Regions from separate parts of the Pseudomonas sp. NPDC087185 genome, predicted to be linked through region 1. Evidence: riboswitches for the same ligand, from Rfam matches in the RefSeq annotation. Region 1 holds a riboswitch; each other region holds the start of a gene.
What was found. Region 1 has a riboswitch for cobalamin ahead of ACIPIJ_RS12075 (CbtB-domain containing protein). Riboswitches for the same ligand answer to the same signal wherever they lie in the genome.
Positions count from the first base shown of each region.

Region 2: another riboswitch for cobalamin. It lies ahead of ACIPIJ_RS14065 (ABC transporter substrate-binding protein); the one in region 1 lies ahead of ACIPIJ_RS12075 (CbtB-domain containing protein).
Region 3: another riboswitch for cobalamin. It lies ahead of ACIPIJ_RS14055 (TonB-dependent receptor); the one in region 1 lies ahead of ACIPIJ_RS12075 (CbtB-domain containing protein).
Region 4: another riboswitch for cobalamin. It lies ahead of cobO (cob(I)yrinic acid a,c-diamide adenosyltransferase); the one in region 1 lies ahead of ACIPIJ_RS12075 (CbtB-domain containing protein).

Region 1 is NZ_JBIUZK010000003.1:390,936-396,824, reverse strand. It holds gene ACIPIJ_RS12105 (transporter substrate-binding domain-containing protein) at 1-433, opposite strand, end outside; gene ACIPIJ_RS12100 (response regulator) at 445-1,059, opposite strand; gene ACIPIJ_RS12095 (DUF1272 domain-containing protein) at 1,285-1,527, opposite strand; gene cobM (precorrin-4 C(11)-methyltransferase) at 1,594-2,346, opposite strand; gene ACIPIJ_RS12085 (cobalamin biosynthesis protein) at 2,378-2,788, opposite strand; gene ACIPIJ_RS12080 (CbtA family protein) at 2,788-3,498, opposite strand; gene ACIPIJ_RS12075 (CbtB-domain containing protein) at 3,508-3,693, opposite strand; cobalamin riboswitch at 3,792-4,016, opposite strand; cobalamin riboswitch at 4,417-4,625, shown strand; gene cobW (cobalamin biosynthesis protein CobW) at 4,725-5,792, shown strand; gene cobN (cobaltochelatase subunit CobN) at 5,796-5,889, shown strand, end outside.
Region 2 is NZ_JBIUZK010000003.1:819,991-825,879, forward strand. It holds gene ACIPIJ_RS14060 (DUF1624 domain-containing protein) at 115-1,281, shown strand; cobalamin riboswitch at 1,310-1,508, shown strand; gene ACIPIJ_RS14065 (ABC transporter substrate-binding protein) at 1,619-2,629, shown strand; gene ACIPIJ_RS14070 (FecCD family ABC transporter permease) at 2,629-3,645, shown strand; gene ACIPIJ_RS14075 (ABC transporter ATP-binding protein) at 3,642-4,430, shown strand; gene ACIPIJ_RS14080 (pseudoazurin) at 4,448-4,882, shown strand; gene ACIPIJ_RS14085 (OprD family porin) at 4,879-5,889, shown strand, end outside.
Region 3 is NZ_JBIUZK010000003.1:813,314-819,202, forward strand. It holds gene ACIPIJ_RS14035 (ABC transporter substrate-binding protein) at 180-1,205, shown strand; gene ACIPIJ_RS14040 (ABC transporter permease) at 1,202-2,119, shown strand; gene ACIPIJ_RS14045 (ABC transporter permease) at 2,126-2,935, shown strand; gene ACIPIJ_RS14050 (ABC transporter ATP-binding protein) at 2,955-4,103, shown strand; cobalamin riboswitch at 4,150-4,356, shown strand; gene ACIPIJ_RS14055 (TonB-dependent receptor) at 4,467-5,889, shown strand, end outside.
Region 4 is NZ_JBIUZK010000008.1:220,428-226,316, forward strand. It holds gene cobD (threonine-phosphate decarboxylase CobD) at 1-114, opposite strand, end outside; gene cbiB (adenosylcobinamide-phosphate synthase CbiB) at 107-1,015, opposite strand; gene bluB (5,6-dimethylbenzimidazole synthase) at 1,012-1,662, opposite strand; gene ACIPIJ_RS24870 (cobyrinate a,c-diamide synthase) at 1,659-2,954, opposite strand; gene cobO (cob(I)yrinic acid a,c-diamide adenosyltransferase) at 2,951-3,562, opposite strand; cobalamin riboswitch at 3,683-3,904, opposite strand; gene ACIPIJ_RS24880 (tartrate dehydrogenase) at 3,989-5,047, opposite strand; gene ACIPIJ_RS24885 (LysR family transcriptional regulator) at 5,172-5,889, shown strand, end outside.

The sequences.
Region 1 (5,889 bases):
CCGGCAAGTCGTCGGCATAGGGCAGGCTGAGGCTGAGCTGGGCATCGGCTGCCTCAAAGGCGTTGGAGCTGCCCAGCAAGTCGATTGCGCCATCGCGCAGGGCGGCAATTGCTTCGTGGCGGCTGGAAAAACGTTTGACTTCGATCGGTACCCCCAATTGCTCGGCGATCAGCCCGGCGTAATCGGCGCTGAGGCCTTCGTAATCGGCCGGGCTGATGTTGATCTCGAAGGGCGGATAGTCGGGGCGCGAACTGCCCAGCAGAAGGGCCTTGCGCTGTTGCAGCCACTGGCGGTCCTGAGAGTCCAGTTGCAAGGGGGGGGCGGCACTGACGGCGCGCGCCAGCAACTGCCGTGGCTCGGCATCGGCTAGCGTTACCCGCGGGCAGCATGCAAGGCCGATGACCACGAACAAGCCAGCCAGCGTGCGCTTCATGTCGATTGCGCTCAGTTGACGCTGTTGCGCTTGGCCAGGTCCACCATTTCTACCAACGATTCCGTTTTGAGCTTGTCCATGATACGGCCCCGGTAGGTGCTGATGGTCTTGGCGCTCAGGTTCATCTGAGTGCCGATGTGCTTGTTATTTTCGCCATTGGACAGGCGCCGCAGCACTTCCATCTCGCGGTTGGACAGGCTGCCCAGGCGGGTCGGCTCGCTGTCCAGGGTATTGCTGTTGACCGCCATCTGCGGGAACGTCGAATAACCTTTGACCAAGGCTTTGAGCGCAAACACGACGGCGTCGAGGTCTTCACTTTTGGTCACGAAAGCACCAATGCCGGCATCCAGGCAGCGGCGTACGTACAGGTCGGTGGCCTGGCCGGTCAGCACCATGATCCGGGGGGCATGCTCGAGCTGCTGCAGCCGTTTGATCACTTCCATGCCGTCCAGGCCAGGAAGCCCGATGTCCAGGACCACGACATCGGGTTGCAGCTTGCGTGCTACCTGCGCCACTTCGCTGCCGTTGTCTACTTCACCTATGACGTGAAAGCGCTCGCGCTCAAGCAACATGCGTATCGCGAATCGAACGGTAGAGTGATCGTCGACGATCAGTACAGTTGTCATGAAGAAAACTCCTGTCGGAATGTGGTCCGTTTCCTGAGGATAATCAGGAATACGTCTGCAAGGTGTTTCTGCAGCGCAGCACGATACGTCCATTCCGACCCCTTGGTAATGGCGAGTATAGATGTGTTGACTAAGGAGGCTGACTTTGTTGAAAAGTCCTACAAAATCACATGAAGACAGGCATCGCCGATGCTGATTTCGACGATGCCAGCAAAAGAAAGTTACTTATGCGCAGGCAGCGTGGGGCTTGAGTACGCGTTGGGTCGAAGCGGGGTTGTTGCTCAACGCCTGGCCCACCCGAGTGGGGCGGGCCAGCAGTTGGCCTGAGCAGTTGGGGCAGCGGCCATGGAAACGGGTTTCGGCACAGCTGCGGCAAAAGGTGCATTCGAACGAGCAGATCAACGCATCGGGGCTATCGCCTGGGAGGTCTGCATCACAACATTCGCAATTGGGGCGTAGCGCCAGCATGGGTGTCACTCCGGTCCGCGGGTAGGAGCCTGGAGTCTGCTACGGCCTTTGGCCGGTTGGCAATGCTCAATCGCCAGGGCGGTAGAGGTGCGCGTGCCCGGCGTGATACAGCGCGGATGAGGCGAACGGCGCGTCCCCCAGCACGTGGCCGACGAGGATCAGCGCGGTGCGGCGAAAGCCCTTGGCGGCGACCTGCCCGACGATATCGCCAAGCGTGCCGCAGACCCAGTCCTGGTCCGGCCAGGTGGCGCGGTGCACGACGGCCACGGGGCAATCGGCCCCGTAGTGGGGCTGCAGCTCGTCGACGATGCGAGCCAGATGCTTGACCCCAAGGTGGATGGCCATGGTGCTGCCATGGCGGGCCAAATCGCCCAGTTGCTCCCCGGCAGGCATCGGGGAGCTGTTACCGAAGCGGGTGAGAATGAGCGTCTGTGCCACGTCCGGCAGGGTCAGTTCACAACCCAGCAGTGCGGCGCTGGCAGCAGTGGCGGTAACCCCGGGGATGATCTGGTAGTCGATACCCAGTTCCCGCAGGTGGCGGATCTGTTCGCCGATGGCGCCATACAGGCTGGGGTCGCCGCTGTGAACGCGGGCCACGTCCAGGCCTTTTTCATGCGCCTTGCGCATGGCCTGGATGATTTGTTCCAGGTGCAGCTCAGCACTGTTGATGACCGTCTCGGCCTGGTGGCCTTCGAGTACCGCCGCAGGCACCAGGGAGCCGGCGTATATGATGACCGGGCACTGGCGGATCAGGCGTTGTCCCTTGACCGTTATCAGCTCCGGGTCACCGGGGCCGGCGCCAATGAAGTAGACCGTCATGAAAAATCCTTGCAGGTAAAAGAGGTATCGATTATCCGCCGCAGGCGAGGGCGAGGGTAGCGGGGCCAAGTGATTGCCGTGTCACTCGGAGGGTGGCTTTGCCGACATCGCGGTGCGCCAGGGCCAGCGCCGCGCTCTCTGCAACGCCCCAGCAGCCGCTGTGGGCGAAGGCTTGCGCAGAACGGTGGCTGAGCAGGGGCTCGAAGGCCTGCAGCTGGCTGGCCTCGAACACCACCAGCGACAAGTTGTAACGTTTGGCAAGTTGTTGAAGGCCTGGCTCGTCAGCTTTCAAGGCGATGCTAGCGATGCCCTGCAGCGCAGTCAGTGCTAGGCCATGCCGGTCCAGCGCCTGGCGCAGCAGCGCGTCGAGCACTTCCACCGGGCAGCCCCGGCGGCAACCGAAGCCGGCGTACAGCGCCAGCTGCAGCTTTTTGCTGGTCATCAAGCCTGGCTGGAACGGCGATACAGCCAGGCGCTGAGCAGGCCCAATGCCACCCAGAAGGCGGCGTTGGTTGCCCACGAAGCGACCTTGAACTGGGTTTCCAGGGCTTCGGGGGCCAGGCTTTGATGAACGTCGGGTTGCGGTGCACCGATCACGTGGGGCACCACCAGCAAAACCATGCCGAGTGCCTTGAACAGCCAGTGCCGCGCGAACACCACCAGGGCCAGGCCCACTGCAGTGGCAGCAGCGGTACCGATCCACCAGTTCTGGCGCTGGCCGAGGTCTGCGGCGGCGGTGCCCGGTAGCTCAGGCGGCAAGCCCAGGGTGGGCGCCAGGCAGAACACGGCGAACCCGGCCAGGCCCCACAGCGCACCAGTGGCGACGCGGTTGGGCTCACGCAGGCTGTACAGCGCGGCGAGGATTAGGGCGAAACCGACCGCTACCACCAGGTTGCCCCCGGTGGTCGACAGGATGCGCTGCCAGCCGTCTTCCGGCGACCAGGCCTCGTCGCTGTGCTCATGGCCGGCCGCATGTTCATGGGCAACAGCCGCTTCGCCGTCATGGTTGTGGTGCTCGGCGGCAGGGGCGGCCGACTCATAGGTTTCCGCCTGCAGGATCAGCGGGGCGACCCAGAAGCTCTGCAGCAGGGTCAGCAGCAGGGCTGCGAGCAGGCCGCTGAACCCGGCGGTGCGGGCAATACGCTTGATCATCGGGCGGTCTCAGTGGCAGGGGAAGGCGGCGCTGTGGCGGGTGTCGTGGGCGGCGTTGTGCACGGCCTCGATGTGCGAGAAGCCGGCGAAGTAGATCAGGCACAGGCCCAGCAGGCTGGCACCGGCGGCGATTACCACGCGCTGGCTGAGGGTGACGGGGGTGCTGATGCTGTGTTTGGCGCTGGTGATGGGCATGACGCATTCCTCTGCTTTGCTTTTATAGGGGCATAGGCGAGCGCGACAGCCCCGGGCTTGGATGGCCCAGGGGAATGCGACAGCGCCCGCCCACCGCGGGGTGTTCATGAACGTCAGGCCGGTCTCCGGGCTTGCGAGGAGGAGCAGGGCTCCTGGTAAAGCGTCACCTTCCCATGCCGTACTGCGTGGCACAGTGGTCTCGACGCTTCACTCGCTTACCGTTGCGGGGGCAGCACCGGAGTTGTCGGGCCCTTATCGGGGGCCTGCGACGCACCGGTTTCCCGTTTCACCCCCTTGGGGGCACCTGAACGCAGGGTGTAAGGAGAGCACGGGGCAATGTTTCCGTCAATCGCAGCGCGTGTTGCAGGTTTGCTCTTGCTCTTGCTTCTAAGTGCGCGGTAGTTCAGGCGATGCAGATTGCGACTTCAGGAGGCCGGAGCGCAGCGTAGGGGCCGGATGATGGGAGCGGGCCCACCCAAAAAGGCTGGCTCCTGTCATCCGGCCCCTGCGCTGCGCTTCGGGGTTCCCTCGCTCCGGCCTTGCTCCCGGGAGGACCGCGCTCGCAAGACCTGCGCTCGGCCTCCTGAAGTCGCATTCGGTGGCGCCTGAACTACCGCGCGCTTAAAAGCAAAAGCAAAAGCAAAAGCAAAAGCGAAAAGCAGTTTGCGTTGGGATTTGTGGGGGGTGGCTCGCGGCAACTGTTGACCATCCCCCACCCCCCGCGTAGCCTTGCCGCTTCGAGGTTCTTCGGCCAGGCCGAAGCTAAGACGGGAACGCGGTACAAGCCGCGGCTGCCCCCGCAACTGTAAGCACCGAAACGGATCGACACAGCCACTGCGCCTCGGCGCGGGAAGGCGTCATCCCGCCATCTCCGTTCGATCGGGGCCGGAACGGTGCAAGCCAGGAGACCTGCCTCGCAACGTTTTCGACTTTCAACCGGGCGGGGTGATCCGGTGGCGAACGAGCCCGGCCGGTCTGGCCCGCGGCTTTCGTCCCGCATGCCCGCGCCATCCTGCCAAGGGCAACGCGACATGAAAACACTGGCCAAGCTCCCCGTCACCATCGTCACCGGCTTCCTCGGCTCGGGCAAGACCACCTTGCTCCGGCACATGCTCGACAACGCCCAGGGCCGCCGCATCGCGGTAATCGTCAACGAGTTTGGCGAGCTCGGCATCGACGGCGAAATCCTCAAGCAGTGCAGCATCGGCTGCACCGAGGAAGAGGCCAGCGGCCGCGTCTACGAACTGGCGAACGGCTGCCTGTGCTGCACCGTGCAGGAAGAATTCTTCCCGGTGATGCGTGAGCTGGTGGCGCGCCGCGGCGACCTCGACCACATCCTCATCGAAACCAGCGGCCTGGCCCTGCCCAAGCCCCTGGTGCAAGCCTTCCAGTGGCCGGAAATCCGTAACGCCTGCACCGTCGACGCAGTGATCACCGTGGTCGACAGCCCGGCCGTGGCCGCCGGCACCTTCGCCGCCTACCCGGACCAGGTCGACGCCCAGCGCAAGCTCGACCCCAACTTGGACCACGAATCGCCGCTGCACGAACTGTTCGCCGACCAGTTGGCCAGTGCCGACCTGGTGGTGCTGAACAAAGCTGACCTGATCGACGCCGAAGGCTTGGCCAAGGTCCGCGCCGAAGTCGCCGAAGAATTGCCGCCTGCGGTCAAGGTGATCGAAGCCAGCAGCGGCCGCCTGCCGCTGGACGTGCTGCTGGGTGTGGGCGCGCAATCCGAAGCACACATCGATGGCCGCCGTACGCACCACGATTCGCACCATGACGGCGACGACCATGACGACCACGATCATGACGCCTTCGACTCCATTTCCATCGACCTGCCCGAAGCCGATGAAGCCCTGCTGCTCGACGCGCTGACTCAGCTGGTGGTGGAATTCGGCATCCTGCGCGCCAAGGGCTTCGCGGCGATTCCTGGCAAACCGATGCGCCTGCTGGTACAAGGCGTGGGCACCCGTTTTGACAAGCACTTCGACCGCGCCTGGCGCGCCGACGAGCCGCGCATCACCCGCCTGGTGCTGATTGGCCAGGACCTCGATGCCGCGCAATTGGAAGCGCGCCTGCGCCAAGCCCTGGGCGCCTGACCCATGCACCTGCTGCGGACCCAGCCCGGCGGCTTCGTGCCGGACGACAGCATTGCCGACCTCGGCCAGACGTCCGCCGAACTGGTGATCCTCTGCA
Region 2 (5,889 bases), 430 kb from region 1:
CTGGTCCCGCGAACAGGCCGGTATGAACACCCAAAAAACCACTACCAGGCCTTCATTAAATAGTTATAAGATAACGTTTCATTTGACATTCATTCCTGCCTGCGACCCTCTTCCATGACAAGCGCCGCCGCCACCCCCACCCTGCTCACCCAGCGCCTGCAGAGCATCGATGCCCTGCGCGGCCTGGTGATCCTGTTCATGCTGCTCGATCACGTTCGCGAGACGTTCTTCCTGCACCGCCAGGTCAGCGACCCGATGACCATCGACGCCACCGACCCGACGCTGTTCGCCAGCCGCACCCTGGCCCACCTGTGCGCCCCGGTGTTCGTGCTACTCACCGGCCTGTCGGCCTGGCTGTACGGCGAGAAGTACCAAGGCCGCAGCGATGTCTCGGCGTTCCTGTTCAAGCGCGGCCTGTTCCTGGTGGTGCTGGAGTTCACCCTGGTCAACTTCGCCTGGACCTTCCAGCTGCCGCCCAGCGTGATCTACCTGCAGGTGATCTGGGCCATCGGTGTCAGCATGATCGCCCTGTCGCTGCTGGTGTGGCTGCCCCGCCCCGCGCTGCTGGCCCTGGGTGCGCTGATCGTCGCCGGCCACAACCTGCTCGATGGCCTGCACTTTGGTGTGGAGTCGGCGATGCATGTGCCCTGGGCGATCCTGCATGACCGTGGCTGGCTTGAGTTCTCCGACAGCCTGCGCCTGCGCACCTCTTACCCGGTGCTGCCGTGGATCGGCGTGATCGCCTTGGGCTATGGCCTTGGCCCTTGGTTCGGCCGTGGCCTTGATGCGAAGCAACGCCAGCATCACCTGCTGCTGGCGGGCGTGATCGCCCTGCTCGGTTTCGTCGTGCTGCGCCTGCTCAACGGCTACGGCGAAGCGCCGTGGAGCGGCTACCCGACCCTCACCCAGACGCTGATGAGCTTCTTCAACATAACCAAGTACCCGCCTTCGCTGCTGTTCCTGGCCCTGACCCTGGGCTGCGGCCTGCTGTTGCTGCGCGCCTTCGAACGCGCAGGGCAAGCCCGCTGGATCAGCGCCCTGGCCGTGTTCGGCGCGGCGCCAATGTTCTTCTACCTGCTGCACCTGTATGTGCTGAAGCTGCTGTACCTGGCCAGCGTCGCCGTGTTCGGCCTGAACCACGGCGACTACTTCGGCTTCGACGGCATTGGCGCCGTGTGGCTAGGCGCGGTGCTGCTGGCGGTGGCGTTGTACCTGCCGGTGCGCTGGTTTGCCCGGCTCAAGGCGCGCCGTCGCGACATCACCTGGCTGAAGTACTTCTGATTTAGCGTTTTCACCCGGCGCCTGATGGTCTACCATGCGGGCCGCCGGTTTCCACCACGGAATTAATAGGGAATCCCAGGCCGCCCCAGGCGCGCCAAACGGAACTGCCCCCGCAACTGTAGGTGCCGAGCTCATGCCATTGATGCCACTGGATCCACTATCCGGGAAGGCCGGCGTTGAGCGATGAAGCACCAGTCAGGAGACCTGCCGGCCTACATTCACCAACCGGCGGGGTGTCCGGGATTGGCCATCAGTGTTGCTCCTGCTGCCTGCAGGGGCTCGGCGATGCCTGTCCGTGCGTTCCTTCCGTGAACTGTCCGATAGGAGATCGCCCAGCATGCTGCCTCGTTTCGCCACCCTGCTCGCCGGCCTGAGCCTCACCGGCGTGGCCCATGCCGCCGCCACCCACTACCCGCTGACCGTGGACAACTGCGGCATGCCGCAGACCTTCGCCCACGCCCCCGAGCGCGCGGTGACCATCGGCCAGGCCGGTACCGAAATGCTCTATGCCCTGGGCCTGGGCGAAAAGCTGGCGGGCACTTCGCTGTGGTTCAACAACGTGCTGCCGGAGTACAAGGCGCTCAATGACCAGGTGCCGCGCCTGGCCGACAACGACCCGAGCTTCGAAGCCGTGGTCGGCAAGCGCCCGCAACTGGTGGCGGTGCAGTTCGAATGGATGGTCGGCGCCCAGGGCGTGGTCGCAACCCGCGAGCAGTTCAACGAACTGAAGATCCCCACCTACCTGCTGCCTTCGGACTGCGAAGGCAAGGACAACCTGGTCGGTGCCGACGGTACGCGCCTGCAGGCGTTCCAGGTCGACAGCATCTACAAGAGCGTCAGCCAGCTGGCTGAAATCTTCGACGTGCAGGCCCGTGGCGAAGCGCTGAATACCGATCTCAAGGCGCGCCTGGACGGTGCCAAGCAGCAACTGGCCGGTAAGGACTTGAGCAAAACGTCGGCGCTGTTCTGGTTCTCCAGCGCCGACCTGGACATCGACCCTTACGTCGCCGGGCGACAAGGTGTCGCCGATTTCATGCTGCGCACCTTGGGCGTGCGCAACGTGGTCGAGTCTACTGAAGAATGGCCGACCGTAGGCTGGGAAACCCTTGCCAAGGCCAACCCGACCTGGCTGATCATCGCCCGCATGGACCGCCGCCGCTTCCCCGCCGACGACTACCAGAAGAAGCTGGAATTCCTTCACAACGACCCCGTCACCCAGCACATGGATGCCGTGAAGAACAACCGTATCATTATCCTCGACGCCGACGCCATGCAGGCCGGCATTCGCCTGTTCCGTGGCCTGCAGACCCTGTCTGCGGCCTTCGCCAGCGGTAAAGCGGCGCAGTGATGAAGCGTTTGCTGCCCTGCACGGCCCTGGCCCTGCTCGCTCTGCTCGCCGCACTGCTGGCAGGCACCGCCATTGGCGAAACCACCGTATCGCCCCGGGTGGTCTATCAGGTACTGGCCAACCACCTGTGGCAAGCCGATTACCCGGTCGACCCGATCGATGCCGGGATCATCTGGAACTACCGCCTGACCCGCACCCTGGTCGCCGCGGCCTGCGGTGCGGGGCTGGCGACCTGCGGGGTGATCTTGCAAGCGCTGCTGCGCAATCCGCTGGCCGAACCTTACTTGCTGGGCCTGTCGGCCGGCGCCTCGACGGGCGCCGTGCTGGTCGGTTTGCTAGGCCTGGGCAGCGTGGCCCTGAGCATGTCCGGCGGCGCTTTCGTCGGCGCCGTGGCAGCGTTCGCGCTGGTGTTGGTACTGGCCCGTGCGGCCGGGCCGAGCAGCAACAACGCCCAGGTGATCCTGGCGGGCATCGCCGGCTCGCAACTGTTCACCGCCCTGACCGCGTTCCTCATCACCAAGTCGGCCACTGCCGAGCAGGCCCGCGGCATCCTGTTCTGGCTGCTGGGCAACCTCAGCGGCGTGCGCTGGCCATCGGTGTGGATGGCGCTGCCGGTGGCGCTGTGCGGGCTGGTGGTGTGCCTGTGGCACCGGCGTACGCTGGATGCCTTCACCTTTGGCGCCGATTCGGCGGCGTCGCTGGGTATCCCGGTACGCCGCAGCCAGCTGCTGTTGATCAGCTGTGCGGCGCTGGTGACGGCGGTGATGGTGTCCATCGTCGGCGCCATCGGTTTTGTCGGGCTGGTCATTCCGCATGCCTTGCGCCTGCTGCTCGGCCCCGGCCACAGCCGGCTGCTGCCGGCCAGCGCCTTGGGCGGTGCGCTGTTCCTGATCGCCGCCGACATGCTGTCGCGCACGCTGATCCCTGGCCAGGTGATCCCGGTGGGTGTGGTCACGGCCTTGATCGGTGCACCGGTATTCGCGCTGATCCTGGTCAGCCGACGGAGGCGCGCATGACGGTCATGGCGCCACTGCACGTCGCCCCGCTCGCCTGCCAGGGCCTGAGCCTGCAACTGTCAGGCAACAGCGTGCTGCGCGACATCGACCTGGCCGTGATCGCGGGCGAAACCCTCGGCATCGTCGGCCCCAACGGCTCCGGCAAATCGTCCCTGCTCAAGTTGCTGGCCGGTTTGCGTACACCGCACAGTGGCAGCGTCCGGCTGCTCGGCGAGCCGCTCGCGCACCTGCCGCGCCGGCGTATTGCCCAGGCCCTGGCGCTGGTCGAACAACAGGCCGACACCCTCGACGCCATCAGTGTGTACGACGCCGTGGCGCTGGGGCGCACGCCGTGGTTATCGGCCCTCGCGCCGTTCTCCAAAGAGGACCGCGCCATCGTCGAGCAAGCCCTGGCCGACCTCGATGCCGCGCACCTGCGTACACGCATCTGGGGCTCGCTGTCCGGTGGTGAGCGCCAGCGCGTGCACATCGCCCGTGCCCTGGCCCAGCGCCCGCAGGTGCTGCTGCTCGACGAGCCGACCAACCACCTCGATATCCAGCACCAGCTGAGCCTGCTGCAACAGGTGCAGGCGCTGCCAGTGACCACCCTGGTGGCCCTGCACGACCTGAACCAGGCACTCACCTGCGACCGCGTGGCGGTGCTCGAACACGGCCGCCTGGTGGCCCTCGGCAAACCGCTGCAGGTACTCACCCCCGAGCGCCTGCTGAGCACCTTCGGCGTGCACGCCCACTACCTCACCGACCCCTTCGACGGCGCGCGCATCCTGCGCTTTCGCGCCCCCTGAACCAGGAAGTTCCCGCCATGCTGTTGCGCCCCACCGCCCTGCTGCTCGCCAGCGCCCTGCTGCCCTTTGCCGCGCTGGCTGAAGTGCATGAAGTGAAGATGCTCAACCGCGGGCCGGCGGGCGCCATGGTCTATGAGCCAGACCACCTGCGCATCGCACCGGGCGACACCGTGCGCTTTCTGCCAACCCAGAGCGGCCACAATGCCGCCAGCCTGCCAGGCTTGCTGCCCGCTGGCGCCGAGGCGTTCAAGAGCAAATTGAACCAGCCGTTCGAGCAGACCTTCACCGTCCCTGGGCTGTACGGCATCCAGTGCATTCCGCACCTGGCGATGGGCATGGTGATGCTGATCCAGGTGGGCGATACAGCCCCGGTCGAATGGCCAGCGACCTTGCCAGCCCGGGCACAAGCGCGCTTCACGGCGCAACTGCAGCAGCTGGAGGCCGGGCAATGAACCGTTTGCTAATGGCCCTGCCGCTGCTGGGCCTCGCGCCCTTGGCGCTGGCTGAATCTGCACAGTCACAGAGCAATGGCTTCGTCGAGGACAGCAGTTGGAGCCTCCTCAACCGCACGGTGTACGACCAGCGTGACTACAAGCACGGCGGGCGCAACAGCGCTGGCCGCAATGCCTACAAACCCCGCAACGAACGCAACGGCCTGGCTGAGGAATGGGCCTACGGCTTGATGGGCACGTTCCAGTCCGGTTTTACCCAAGGCCTGATCGGGGTTGGCGTCGACGCCCACGCCTACCTTGGCGTGCAACTCGACAGCGGCGGCGGCCGGGTCGGTAAAGCGCGCTTGCTCGGCGTGGACAATGACGGCCACCCGAAGAACGAATACAGCCGAGGCGGCGCAGCGTTGAAGCTGCGCATGTCCAACACCGTGCTCTCTTATGGTGAGCAGCGAGTGAAGACACCCGTGTTCAGCTCTTCCGACAGCCGCTTGCTGCCTGAAACCGCGACCGGGTTCTTCCTCACCAGCAACGAAATCGACACGCTGAAGCTGGTCGCGGGGCACTTCAACGAAAGCACCGACCGTAACGCCTCAAGCCACAACCAGGGCTTCGTGGTCAATTACTCCAACGGCCGACAAGGCAACAGCTTCGACCTCGCCGGCCTGGTGTGGAACCCCAGCGCCGCCTTCAGCGGCAGCCTGTACACCTCCCGCTACGAAGACAACTGGAACCAGCACTACCTCGGCAGCACCGTCACCCACGCCCTGGACGACCGCCGCAGCCTGAGCCTGGACCTCAACCTGTACCGCACCACCGACACCGGCAAGGCCCTGTCCGGGCGCATCGACAACACCACCTGGAGCCTGGTCTCGCGCTACAGCCAAGGCCCGCACAGCGTTAGCCTCGGCTGGCAGCAGGTGGATGGCAACACGCCGTTCGACTACGTGACCCGCGGCGCGATCTTCATTGCCAACGCCGTGCAGATGTCCGACTTCAACGCCCCGAAC
Region 3 (5,889 bases), 420 kb from region 1:
CCCCCTCTTGCCAAAAGTTTGGAATACCATAATATGATATCCCGTAGACCTTAAAATCGCAGGCCGGCATCTACAATCACAAACGGCCACCGACACTTTGTTTTAGCTGCTCCCCGAATACTGTTGGCGGGCGCACTACCAGCCCCGCCTCGAATAACAAAAGCAACGAGGGCGTAACCATGCTGTTGAGCAAACGTGTAACCGCAGTGCTGTCCGCCAGCCTGCTGACCCTGGCATGTCAGGCCGTGCAGGCTGCCGACAGTCTCAATTTCGTCAGCTGGGGCGGGACCACCCAGGACGCCCAGAAAGAAGCCTGGGCCGTCCCGTTCAGCAAATCGACCAACATCAAAGTCGTCCAGGATGGCCCGACCGACTACGGCAAGCTCAAGGCCATGGTCGAGAGCGGCAACGTGCAGTGGGACGTGGTCGACGTGGAAGCCGATTTTGCCCTGCGCGCCGCCAGCGAAGGCCTGCTCGAACCCCTCGATTTCAACACCATCCAGCGCGACAAGATCGACCCGCGTTTCGTCTCCGACCACGGCGTCGGCTCGTTCTTCTTCTCGTTCGTGCTCGGCTACAACGAAGGCAAGCTCGGTGCCAACAAGCCGGTGGACTGGACCGCGCTGTTCGACACCAAGACCTTCCCCGGCAAACGCGCCCTGTACAAATGGCCGAGCCCCGGCGTGCTGGAGTTGGCCCTGCTGGCCGACGGCGTCGCACCCGACAAACTCTACCCGCTGGACCTGGACCGCGCCTTCAAGAAGCTCGACACCATCAAGAAAGACATCGTCTGGTGGGGCGGTGGCGCCCAGTCGCAGCAGCTGTTGGCTTCGGGTGAAGCCTCGCTCGGGCAGTTCTGGAACGGCCGCGTCTACGCCCTGCAGCAAGATGGCGCGCCGGTGGGCGTGAGCTGGAAGCAGAACCTAGTCATGGCCGACTTCCTGGTCATCCCCAAAGGCGCCAAGAACAAGGACGCGGCCATGAAGTTTCTGGCCAACGCCAGCAGCGCCGAAGGCCAGGCCGACTTCGCCAACAAGACTGCTTATGCGCCGGTGAACGTCGACAGCGTGGCCAAGCTCGACAAAGACCTCGCGCAAAACCTGCCGACCGCCTACGCCCAGGACCAGGTCACGCTGGACTTTGCCTACTGGGCGAAGAACGGCCAGACCATCGCCGCGCGCTGGAATGAGTGGTTGGTCAAATGAAAGTCGCCATCAACGCCCTGCACAACGCGCAAGGTGCCCCCACGGGCACCGGCGCTCCGGGAACGGCCCCCCGCCGCGAACCGCTGAACCGCCGTTGGAAAGGCAGCCGCAACCTGCTGCCGGCCCTGCTGTTTCTTGGCCTGTTCTTCTTCGCCCCGCTGATCGGCCTGCTGCTGCGCGGCGTGCTGGAGCCGGTGCCAGGGCTGGGCAACTACGAGCAACTTTTCGCCAACTCGGCCTATGCACGGGTGTTGTTCAACACCTTCTCGGTCGCGGGCGTGGTCACCCTGATCAGCGTGCTGCTGGGCTTCCCGCTGGCCTGGGCAATCACCCTGGTGCCCAACGGCTGGGGCCGCTGGTTGCTTAACATCGTGCTGCTGTCGATGTGGACCAGCCTGCTGGCGCGCACCTACTCGTGGCTGGTGCTGCTGCAGAGCTCGGGGGTGATCAACAAGGCGTTGATGGCGCTGGGCATCATCGATGCGCCGCTGGAAATGGTTCACAACCTGACCGGCGTAGTGATCGGCATGAGCTACATCATGATCCCGTTCATCGTGCTGCCGCTGCAGGCGACCATGCATGCCATCGACCCGATGGTGCTGCAGGCCGGCTCCATTTGCGGCGCCAGCCCGTGGACAAACTTCTGGAAGGTGTTTTTGCCGCTGTGCCGCTCGGGGCTGTTCTCCGGCGCGTTGATGGTGTTCGTGATGTCGCTCGGTTACTACGTCACCCCAGCCCTGCTCGGCGGTGCGCAGAACATGATGCTGCCCGAATTCATCATCCAGCAGGTGCAGTCGTTCCTCAACTGGGGCCTGGCCAGCGCCGCCGCCGCACTGCTGGTGGTGATCACCCTGGTGCTCTTCTACCTGTACCTGAAGCTGCAGCCGGAATCCCCGGTCGGCAACGCGAGGTAAACCGCCATGCTTCTGTCTCCCAATGCCATGGGGCGCCCGCTGCGCACGGGCCTGTACCTGACCACCGGGGTCATAGCAGCCTTCCTGCTGCTGCCGGTGGTGTTCATCATCCTGCTGTCGTTCGGCTCTTCGCAGTGGCTGGTGTTCCCGCCGCCGGGCTGGACCTTCAAGTGGTACGTGCAATTCTTTGCCAACCCGGAGTGGATGGACGCGGCCCTGGCCAGCCTCAAGGTGGCCGTGCTGACCACCCTCGCCGCCGTGCTGCTGGGCCTGCCCACCGCATTCGCGCTGGTACGCGGCCGCTTCCCCGGCCGCGAGATGCTCTACGGGCTGTTCACCATGCCGATGATCGTGCCATTGGTGATCATCGCCGTGGCGGTGTACGCGCTGTTTCTCAAACTGGGCTACACCGGCACGCTGTTCGCCTTCGTGGTCAGCCATGTGATCGTCGCCCTGCCCTTCACCATCATCTCGATCATCAACTCGCTGAAGCTGTTCGACCAGTCGATCGAAGATGCTGCGGTGATCTGCGGTGCCTCGCGCCTGCAGGCGATCTTCAAGGTGACCTTCCCGGCCATTCGTCCAGGCATGATCGCCGGCGGCCTGTTCGCCTTCCTGGTGTCGTGGGATGAGGTGGTGCTGAGCGTGATGATGGCCAGCCCCGACCTGCAGACCTTGCCCGTAAAAATGTGGACCACCCTGCGCCAAGACCTGAGCCCGGTGATCGCCGTCGCCTCGACGCTGCTGATCGGCCTGTCGCTGTTGGTCATGGTTATTGCCGCCGCCTTGCGCCGGCGCACCGAAGTCAACGCCTGAGTGCGCGGAGAGAACAACAATGAGTGCAGTGATCAAAGACAACGCGCACAACCAGACACTGGTCAGCCTGCGCGGCCTGAACAAGCATTACGGCGACTTCACCGCGGTGGACAACCTCGACCTGGAGATCCAGGACGGCGAGTTCCTCACCTTCCTCGGTTCCAGCGGCTCGGGCAAGTCCACCACGCTGTCGATGCTGGCCGGCTTTGAAACGCCAAGCAGCGGCGAGATCCTGGTCGAGGGCCAGTCGCTGGTGAACGTCCCGCCGCACAAGCGTGACATCGGCATGGTGTTCCAGCGCTACTCGCTGTTCCCGCACCTGAACGTGCGCGACAACATCGCCTTCCCGCTGGCCATCCGCAAGCTCAGCGCCGCCGAGACCAACAAGCGTGTCGACGCCATGCTCAAGCTGGTGCAGTTGGAGCCGTTCGCCCACCGCAAGCCCTCGCAGATGTCCGGCGGCCAGCAGCAGCGCGTGGCCATTGCCCGCGCGCTGGTGTACGAACCGCGCATCCTGCTGATGGATGAGCCGCTCGGCGCGCTGGACAAAAAACTGCGCGAAGACCTGCAGGACGAACTGCGCCAGCTGCATCGGCGCCTGGGCATCACCATCGTCTACGTGACCCACGACCAGGAAGAAGCCATGCGCCTGTCCCAGCGCATCGCCATCTTCAGCCACGGCAAGATCGTCGGCCTGGGCACCGGCTATGACCTGTACCAGAACCCGCCGAATGCGTTCGTGGCCTCGTTCCTGGGCAACTCGAACTTCCTGCATATCAAGGCCAGCAGCCAAGGCGCGGGCAGCTTCGAGGGCCAGCCGGTCGCCATCCGCCTGACGCCTGGCCTGGCTGCCGGTCAGGATGCACTGATCATGGTGCGCCCGGAAAAGGCCTTGGCGCTGACCACCGAACAGGCGGCGCGCGAACCGTTGCCCACAGGCTGGAACGAGGTCATTGCCAAGGTCGGCGAAGTGCTGTTCCTCGGCGAAAGCCAGACCTGCCACGTCATGACCCCAGGCGGTACTGAACTGACCGTGAAAGCGTTGTCGGCTGCGGGCATGCCGATGCAACCGGGCGATACCGTGAAGGTGCGCTGGGCGGTGGCCGATGCCTGCATCTACACCGAGTGGGCGCAAAGCGACCTGAGCAAATCGGCCGGCGCGCACTAGCCGCCAGCCACAGGTAAACGATTGACGCGCGCTCCGACCAATGGTCAGATGCGCGCCAGTTTCAGGTGTCCTGCGCCGCCGTGCGCAGGGTGAAACGGGAAGCCGGTGCGTCGTGTTCCACGACCAGTCCGGCGCTGCCCCCGCAACGGTAAGCGAGCGATGCCTTCGACACACCACTGTGCACCTGCATGGGAAGGTGAAGGCCTCATGACCCTCGCAAGCCCGGAGACCGGCCTGAAGCTTCACTTGGCAACCCGCGGTGGGCGGGCGCAGGCCGGTATCCGCGTGCGCGCCTGCGTGCGTGGTTGTGCCTTTGCGTGTTTTCCACCGGGATCCATTCATTCCTGCAGTCAGTGGAAAGACATGTCCCGTTTCTTCAAGCTTCCCCCTCTGGCGGCCTGCCTGGCCGTCGCCCTGCCAGCCCTGGCCGATGACCATGGCAGCCCCGTCCTGGCGCTGCCTTCCACGGCCATCACCGACACCCGCGATGAACAGACGGTCGACCTGGCCACGCCGACCCAGGCCGGCTCACGGCTGAACCTCAGCGCCCTGGAAACGCCGGCCAGCACCAGCAGCATTACCGCCGAACTCATTCAGCAGCGCAACAACCTCACCGTGCAGGACGCCGTGACCCGCTCGCCGGGCATCACCTTCATCGGTAGCCCAGGCGACGGCGGCACGGGGCTCTCGGCCCGTGGCTTTACCGGGCACGGTTCGGTGATGACGCTGTTCGACGGCACACGCCTGTATACCGGTGCCGGCACCCAGACCTTCCCGGTCGACCCGTGGATGGTCGAGCGCATCGACGTGCTCCGGGGCCCGGCTTCGGTGCTGTATGGCGAAGGGGCCACGGGCGCTGTGGTCAACGTGATCCCGAAAAAGCCCTTCAGCGGTGACCTGCGCAACCACGTGCGTTTGGGCTATGGCTCCTGGGACCGCCAGCAGCTGGGCCTGGACAGCGGCGGCAGCCTCAGCGAGCGGCTGAGCTACCGCCTCACCCTCAACCAGCAGGCGGGCAACGGCTGGGTCGACCGCACCGACTCGCGCAGCCTGAGCCTCAGCGCCGCGCTGCGTTTTGACGCCACGCACGACCTGAGCTTCACCCTGGCCCATGAGCGCGGCGATGCCCAGCCTGCCAACGACTACGGCACGCCGCTGATCGACGGCCACTACCGCAGCAGCCTGCGCAAGAAGAACTACAACATCCAGAACGACGTGCAACGCTACCACGACGAATGGACCCGCTTTACCACCGACTGGACGATCAACGACCAGCTCAGTACCAGCAACCAGCTCTATTACATCAAGAGCCGCCGCCACTGGCGCAATGCCGAAGACTACAGCTGGGACGCCGACCGTGAGCAGCTGCTGCGCCAGAGCTACCTGGAAATCAAGCACAACCAGGAGCAGATCGGCGACCGCCAGACCTTCACCTTCGACCACTCGCTGTTGGGCCTGGCCAGCAAGACCGTGCTCGGCGCCGAGTACAACAAGGTGCGCTTCAACGTCGACAGCAACACACCGTACAACGATGTCGGCGGCGACTACATCGACCCGTGGCAGCCGACACCTGGGTACTTCCACAGCGATTCGCCGACGCGCCCGCAAACCCTCTCCAGCACCCACACCTTCGCCCTGTTCGCCGAGAACCGCCTGCAACTGACCGAGCGCCTGTCGCTGGTGACCGGCGTGCGCCGCGACCAGCACCACATCGACCGCGACAACCTCACCGACGGCACCCGCAGCGACCGCAGCCTGCAAGGCGGCAACTGGCGCGCCGGGCTGG
Region 4 (5,889 bases), on a different contig from region 1:
CGGCGGGATCGGGTAAGGCCACGGCGCGATGCCGCTGGACAGGTCGAGCCAGGCCTCACGCGCAATCCCGTATTGCCGCACCGCCCGTAACAGGCGGCCACCGTGCTCAAGCATTCAGGTACGCTCCCACGCAGATCACCAACAGCCACAGCCATACGCCACGCTGCACCAGGCTCCAGCCGCGCTCGATGGCATCGGCATCGGCCATCGGCCCTTCGCCCAGGCACGGGCGCTCGTGCAGTTCGCCGTGATACACCGCCGGGCCGCCGAGCTCGACACCCAAAGCACCGGCGCCCGCCGCCATCACCGGGCCCGCATTGGGGCTGTCCCACAATGGCCCCTGCTTGCGCCAGCAGGCCAGCGCCAGGCGGGTCTTGCCGAGCAATGCATAGCTCAGCGCCACCAGCCTTGCAGGGATATAGTTGAGCACATCATCGATGCGCGCGGCGCACCAGCCGAAGCGCTCGAAGCGTTCGTTGCGGTAGCCCCACATGGCATCCAGGGTATTGCTCAGGCGGTACAGCACCACGCCCGGCGCGCCGGCGACGATGAACCAGAACAGCGCGGCGAACACCGCATCGCTGCCGTTCTCCAGCACCGACTCGGTCGCGGCCCGGGCCACGGCGGGCTCATCGAGCTCGCGGGTTTCGCGGCTCACCAGGTAGCCGACACGCCGCCGCGCCTCCTCCAGGTCGCCCTGGCGCAAGGCGCTGGCAACGGGCAGCACGTGCTCGCCGAGGCTGCGCAGGCCCAGCGCGCAATACAGCGCCAGCACGTCCACCAGCCAGCCGATATAGGGCAGCCAGGACAGGATCAGCGCCACCAGGGTCAAGGGCACCACGGCCAGGAACCAGGCACTCACGCCATGGCTGCGCCAGCCTCGCCCACCGGCATTCAGGCGCCGCTCCAGGTTGGACGCCAGGTTGCCGAAAGCTACCAGCGGGTGGCGCCGCTGCGGTTCGCCCAGCAAGGCATCCAGGGCCACGCCGGCCACGGTCAGCAAGGCCACGCTCATGGGCGCTCTCCCCATTGGTTCTCGAACAGCATGTCGCTCAAGGGCCGTTCTTCGGCCCAGTTTTCCAGCACCAGCATCGGTGCCGGATAAAATTCGGTAACAGGGCCAAGGCACAGTACAGCGACCGGCTTGGCCCCGGCAGGCATACCCAGCAGCTCGGCCAGTGCCTGTGGGTCGAACAACGAGACCCAGCCCATCCCCAAGCCTTCGGCACGGGCCGCCAGCCACAGGTTCTGAATGGCGCAGGCCAGCGAGGCGAGGTCCATTTCCGGCAGGGTGCGGCGGCCGAAAATGTGCGGTTCGCGGTTGTCCATCAAGGCGGCTACCCACAATTCGGCGCAGTCGTTGATGCCTTCGACCTTGAGCTTCATGAATTCGTCGGTGCGCTCACCCAAGGCGTCGGCCGTGCGCACCCGCTCTTGTTCCACCAGCGCCTGGATGCGCGCGCGCAGGTCGCCCTGGCGGATGCGAATGAAGCGCCACGGCTGCATCAGGCCCACGCTGGGTGCCTGATGTGCGGCGCCGAGCAGGCGGCCGAGCACGTCAGGGGCGACCGTGCCGCCGGCAAAGTGGCGCATGTCACGGCGCTCGCCGATGGCGCGGTAGACGGCGGCACGCTCGGCCTCACTGAAAGCGTGTTCGCTCATGGTCGCAACAGCGCCGCCGCCGCCTCTGGGTTGGACGGGAAATAGAAGTGCACGTAGGACGCGGTGAGCCGGCCCAGGCGATAGACCGCCTCGTTGCCGCGCCCACCGTTGGGGCTCAGGCCACGGGCGATCGGTTCCAGTTCGGTGCTGGTCAGCGAATGGTGGTAGGTGTGCCCGCGCAAAGTACCTTCCGGCAGTTCCACAGCTTGCAAGGCCAGGGCCGCCAGGCGTTTTTGCAGGGTCGCTTCGCCCGGTAGCAGGCCGACCAGCGCCGCTCGTTCACCGGCAACGTCGGTCAGGGCATCGAGCAGATAAAGCATGCCGCCGCATTCGGCCAGCAGCGGTTTGCCAGCGCCGTGGTGGGCACGGATGGCCTCACACATCGTCGCGTTGGCGGCCAGCGCATGGTGATGCAGCTCGGGGTAGCCACCCGGCAGGTACAGGCTATCGACGGCCGGCAGTTCACGGTCGTGCAGCGGCGAGAAGAATGCCAGTTGTGCGCCCAGGTTGCGCAGCAGGTCGAGGTTGGCGCCGTAGGTGAAGGCAAACGCTTCGTCCTTGGCCACGCCGATGCGCACACCGGCCAGCGACGCGGCGCTCGGCTGCGGCTCAGGCTCGGCGAACGCCACCGGCGGCGGCGGCGCGGCGTCGCAGCTGCTGCCCAGTGCTTCGGCGGCAGCGTCCAGGCGAGCATCCAGGTCATTCAGCTCGCTGGCCTGCACCAGCCCCAGGTGGCGGCTGGGCAGCTCGATGCCGCGCTCGCGCGACAGGCCGCCATACCAGCGCAAGCCTTCGGTCAAACTGCCTTCGAGCAGTTGCGCATGGCGCAGGCTGCCGACCCGGTTGGCCAGTACGCCGGCAAACGGCAGGTCGGCCTGGTAGCGCGCAAGGCCCAAGGCCAGGGCGCCGAAGGTCTGGGCCATGGCCGTGCCATCGATCACTGCCAGCACCGGCACGCCGAAGTGGCGCGCCAGGTCGGCGCTCGACGGCGTGCCGTCGAACAGCCCCATGACCCCTTCGATCAGGATCAGGTCGGCCTCGCCTGCCGCGTCCCACAGCAGTCGACGGCTTTCCTCCGCACCAATCATCCACAGGTCGAGCTGGTACACCGGCGCACCGCTGGCGCGCTCGAGGATCATCGGGTCGAGAAAATCAGGCCCGCACTTGAACACCCGGACCTTGCGCCCGAGGTTGCGGTGCAGCCGGGCCAGGGCCGCAGTCACGGTGGTCTTGCCCTGGCCAGACGCCGGGGCCGCGATCAATACGGCCGGGCAATGTCGCGTGTGGCTCACAGTTCGACGCCCTTCTGCGCGCGGATGCCCGCCTGGAACGCATGCTTGAGCATGCCCATCTCGGTGACGGTGTCGGCCAGCTCGATCATTTCGGGCTTGGCCGCGCGGCCAGTGACGATCACATGCTGCATCGGTGGCCGCGCCTGGATGTCGGAAAGCACCTGGTCGAGGTCGAGGTAGCCGTGCTTGAGGGCGATGTTCAGCTCATCGAGCACCACGAACTGCACGCTCGGGTCCTGCAGCAGCTGGCGCGAAACGTGCCAGGCCGCTTCGGCAGCGGCAATGTCGCGCTGGCGGTCCTGGGTTTCCCAAGTAAAGCCCTCGCCCATCACGTGGTAACGCACCTGCTCGGGGAAGCGACGGAAGAACAGCTCTTCGCCGGTGCTGTTGCGGCCCTTGATGAACTGCACCACGCCGCATTGCATGCCATGCCCCAAGGCGCGGGCGAGCATGCCGAATGCCGAGCTGCTCTTGCCCTTGCCGTTGCCGGTGAGCACCAGCAGCAGGCCGCATTCGTTGGGGGAATTGGCGATACGTTCGTCGATGACCGCCTTCTTGCGCTGCATGCGCGCCAGGTGGCGTTCGTCGCGTTCGGTGGGTTCGCTCATGGGGGTACTCCGCAGGCTGGCGCCACGCGAAGCAGCGGCGACAGGTCGATAGACAGGCAAGCGGAGAGCGCGCAGGAGCCATGGCCAGACGCCACGGTGCACCGCGCATCACCCTCCGTGATGCCGTTGGCAGTGACAGGCCGGTCTCCGGGCTTGTGAGCGGGCGTCGGCCCGGGCCTGCGCGCCTTCCCGGATGCGGGCATCCAGTGGCCGTGCGCGGCTTTTTACTCACCTACCGTTGCGGGGGCAGCGCCGGACTCGCGCCATGCTGGCGCCCACCGGCTTCCCAGTTTCACCCTGCCCAGTCGAGGCTGGCAGGGCACCTGAAACACGCGCGAAGGTTAGAGGGTTGAATGGGGAGCGTCAATCGAACGGGGGCGATTTCACGGAGCCCATCGTCGGTGTACCGACGATGGGCCATCACGCTTAGCGACGAATCAGCGCCAGCACCGCATCGGTCACTTCACGGGTGGTCGCCTTGCCCCCCAGGTCAGGCGTGTGCACGCCACTCTCGGTCACCGCCTCGATCGCCGCCATCAGTTCGCGAGCGGCAGCCTCCTCCCCCAGGTGCTCGAGCATCATCACCGCGGTCCAGAAGGTGGCAATGGGGTTGGCCACACCCTTGCCGGTGATGTCGAAGGCCGAACCGTGGATCGGCTCGAACATCGACGGGAAGTCGCGGCCGGGGTTGAGGTTGGCGGTGGGCGCGATGCCCAGGCTGCCGGACAACGCGGCAGCCAGGTCCGACAAGATGTCGGCATGCAGGTTGGTGGCCACTACCACATCCAACTGCTCGGGCTTGAGTACCATGGTGGTGGTCACCGCATCCACCAGTTCGCGGGTGGTGCGTACATCCGGGTAGTCCTTGGCCACGTCCTCGAATACCTCGTCCCACAGCACCATGCCATGGCGCTGGGCGTTGGACTTGGTCACCAGGGTCAGGTGCTTGGCCGGCCGTGTGCGGGCCAGGTCGAACGCAAAGCGATGGATGCGCTCGACGCCGACGCGGGTGAACGTCGAAACCTCGGTGGCCACTTCGATCGGCAAGCCCTGGTGAACACGGCCGCCACTGCCGGAATATTCGCCTTCGGAGTTCTCGCGCACGATCACCCAGTCGATCGCCTTACCCTTGGCCAATGGGCTGGTCACCCCCGGCAGCACACGGGCCGGGCGCACGTTGGCGAACTGATCGAAGCCCTGGCAGATCGGCAGGCGCAGGCCCCACAGCGACACATGGTCCGGCACCTCCTGGCTGCCCACCGCGCCAAAGAAGATGGCATCGAAGGTCTTGAGTTTCTCCAGGCCACCGGCAGGGATGTATTGGCCTTCGCGCAAGTAACGCTCCGAGCCCCAGTCGAAATGCTCGAAATCGATGCCGAAGCTGCCGCGCTTGGCAGCCAGTGCCTGCAGCACCTCCACACCTGCGGCGATCACTTCTACGCCAATGCCATCACCTGGAATTGCCGCGATCTTGTAGTTGTTCATGCCTCGACTCCCCTGCTTATTGTGGCCCGCCGAACTTGTGCTGGCGGGGATGAGCCGAGTATATGTAGTGAACACAGGGCAGCAGTTAACCCTGGATCACCTCTTAAGTAACCATGGGTTAATGATGAATCCGACACAGGACCTGGGCTTCTTCCACCTGCTGGCCAAGCAAGGCAGCCTGGCCGCCACGGCACGCGAGCTGGGCGTAACACCACCGGCGGTGAGCAAGCGCCTGGCGGCGCTGGAGGCACGCCTGGGCGTACGGCTGGTCAATCGCACCACCCGCTCCATGAGCCTGACCGCAGAGGGTGAGCTGTATTTTGCTCATGCGGCGCGCATCCTCGCGCAGGTCGACGAAGTGGAACAACTGATCGGCCGCCACCGCGCCGAGCCCAAAGGCCTGATCCGGGTGAACGCCTCGCTGGGCTTTGGCCGCCGCTACATCGGCCCAGCCTTGGCAGACTTCTATGCCCGCTACCCGGACATCGAGGTGCAACTGGAAATCAGCGACCATCCGCTGGACCTGGCCAGCCATGGCTTCGACCTGGGGATTCGCTTCGGCAGCCTGCCGGATGCCTCCTTCCATGCCCGCAAGATCGCCTCCAACCGCCGCTTGCTGTGCGCCTCGCCGCTGTACCTGGAGAAGCACGGCACGCCACTTAAACTGGCAGACCTGGCCCAGCACAACTGCATCTTCCTGCGCCAGAATGAATCGCCTTATGGGGTGTGGAGCTTTACCAACGGTGGCCGTACGCAGAACATCAAGGTGCAGGGCGCACTTAGCTGCAACGACGGTGAAGTGGCCCTGAACTGGGCGCTGCAGGGCCACGGCATTCTGCTGC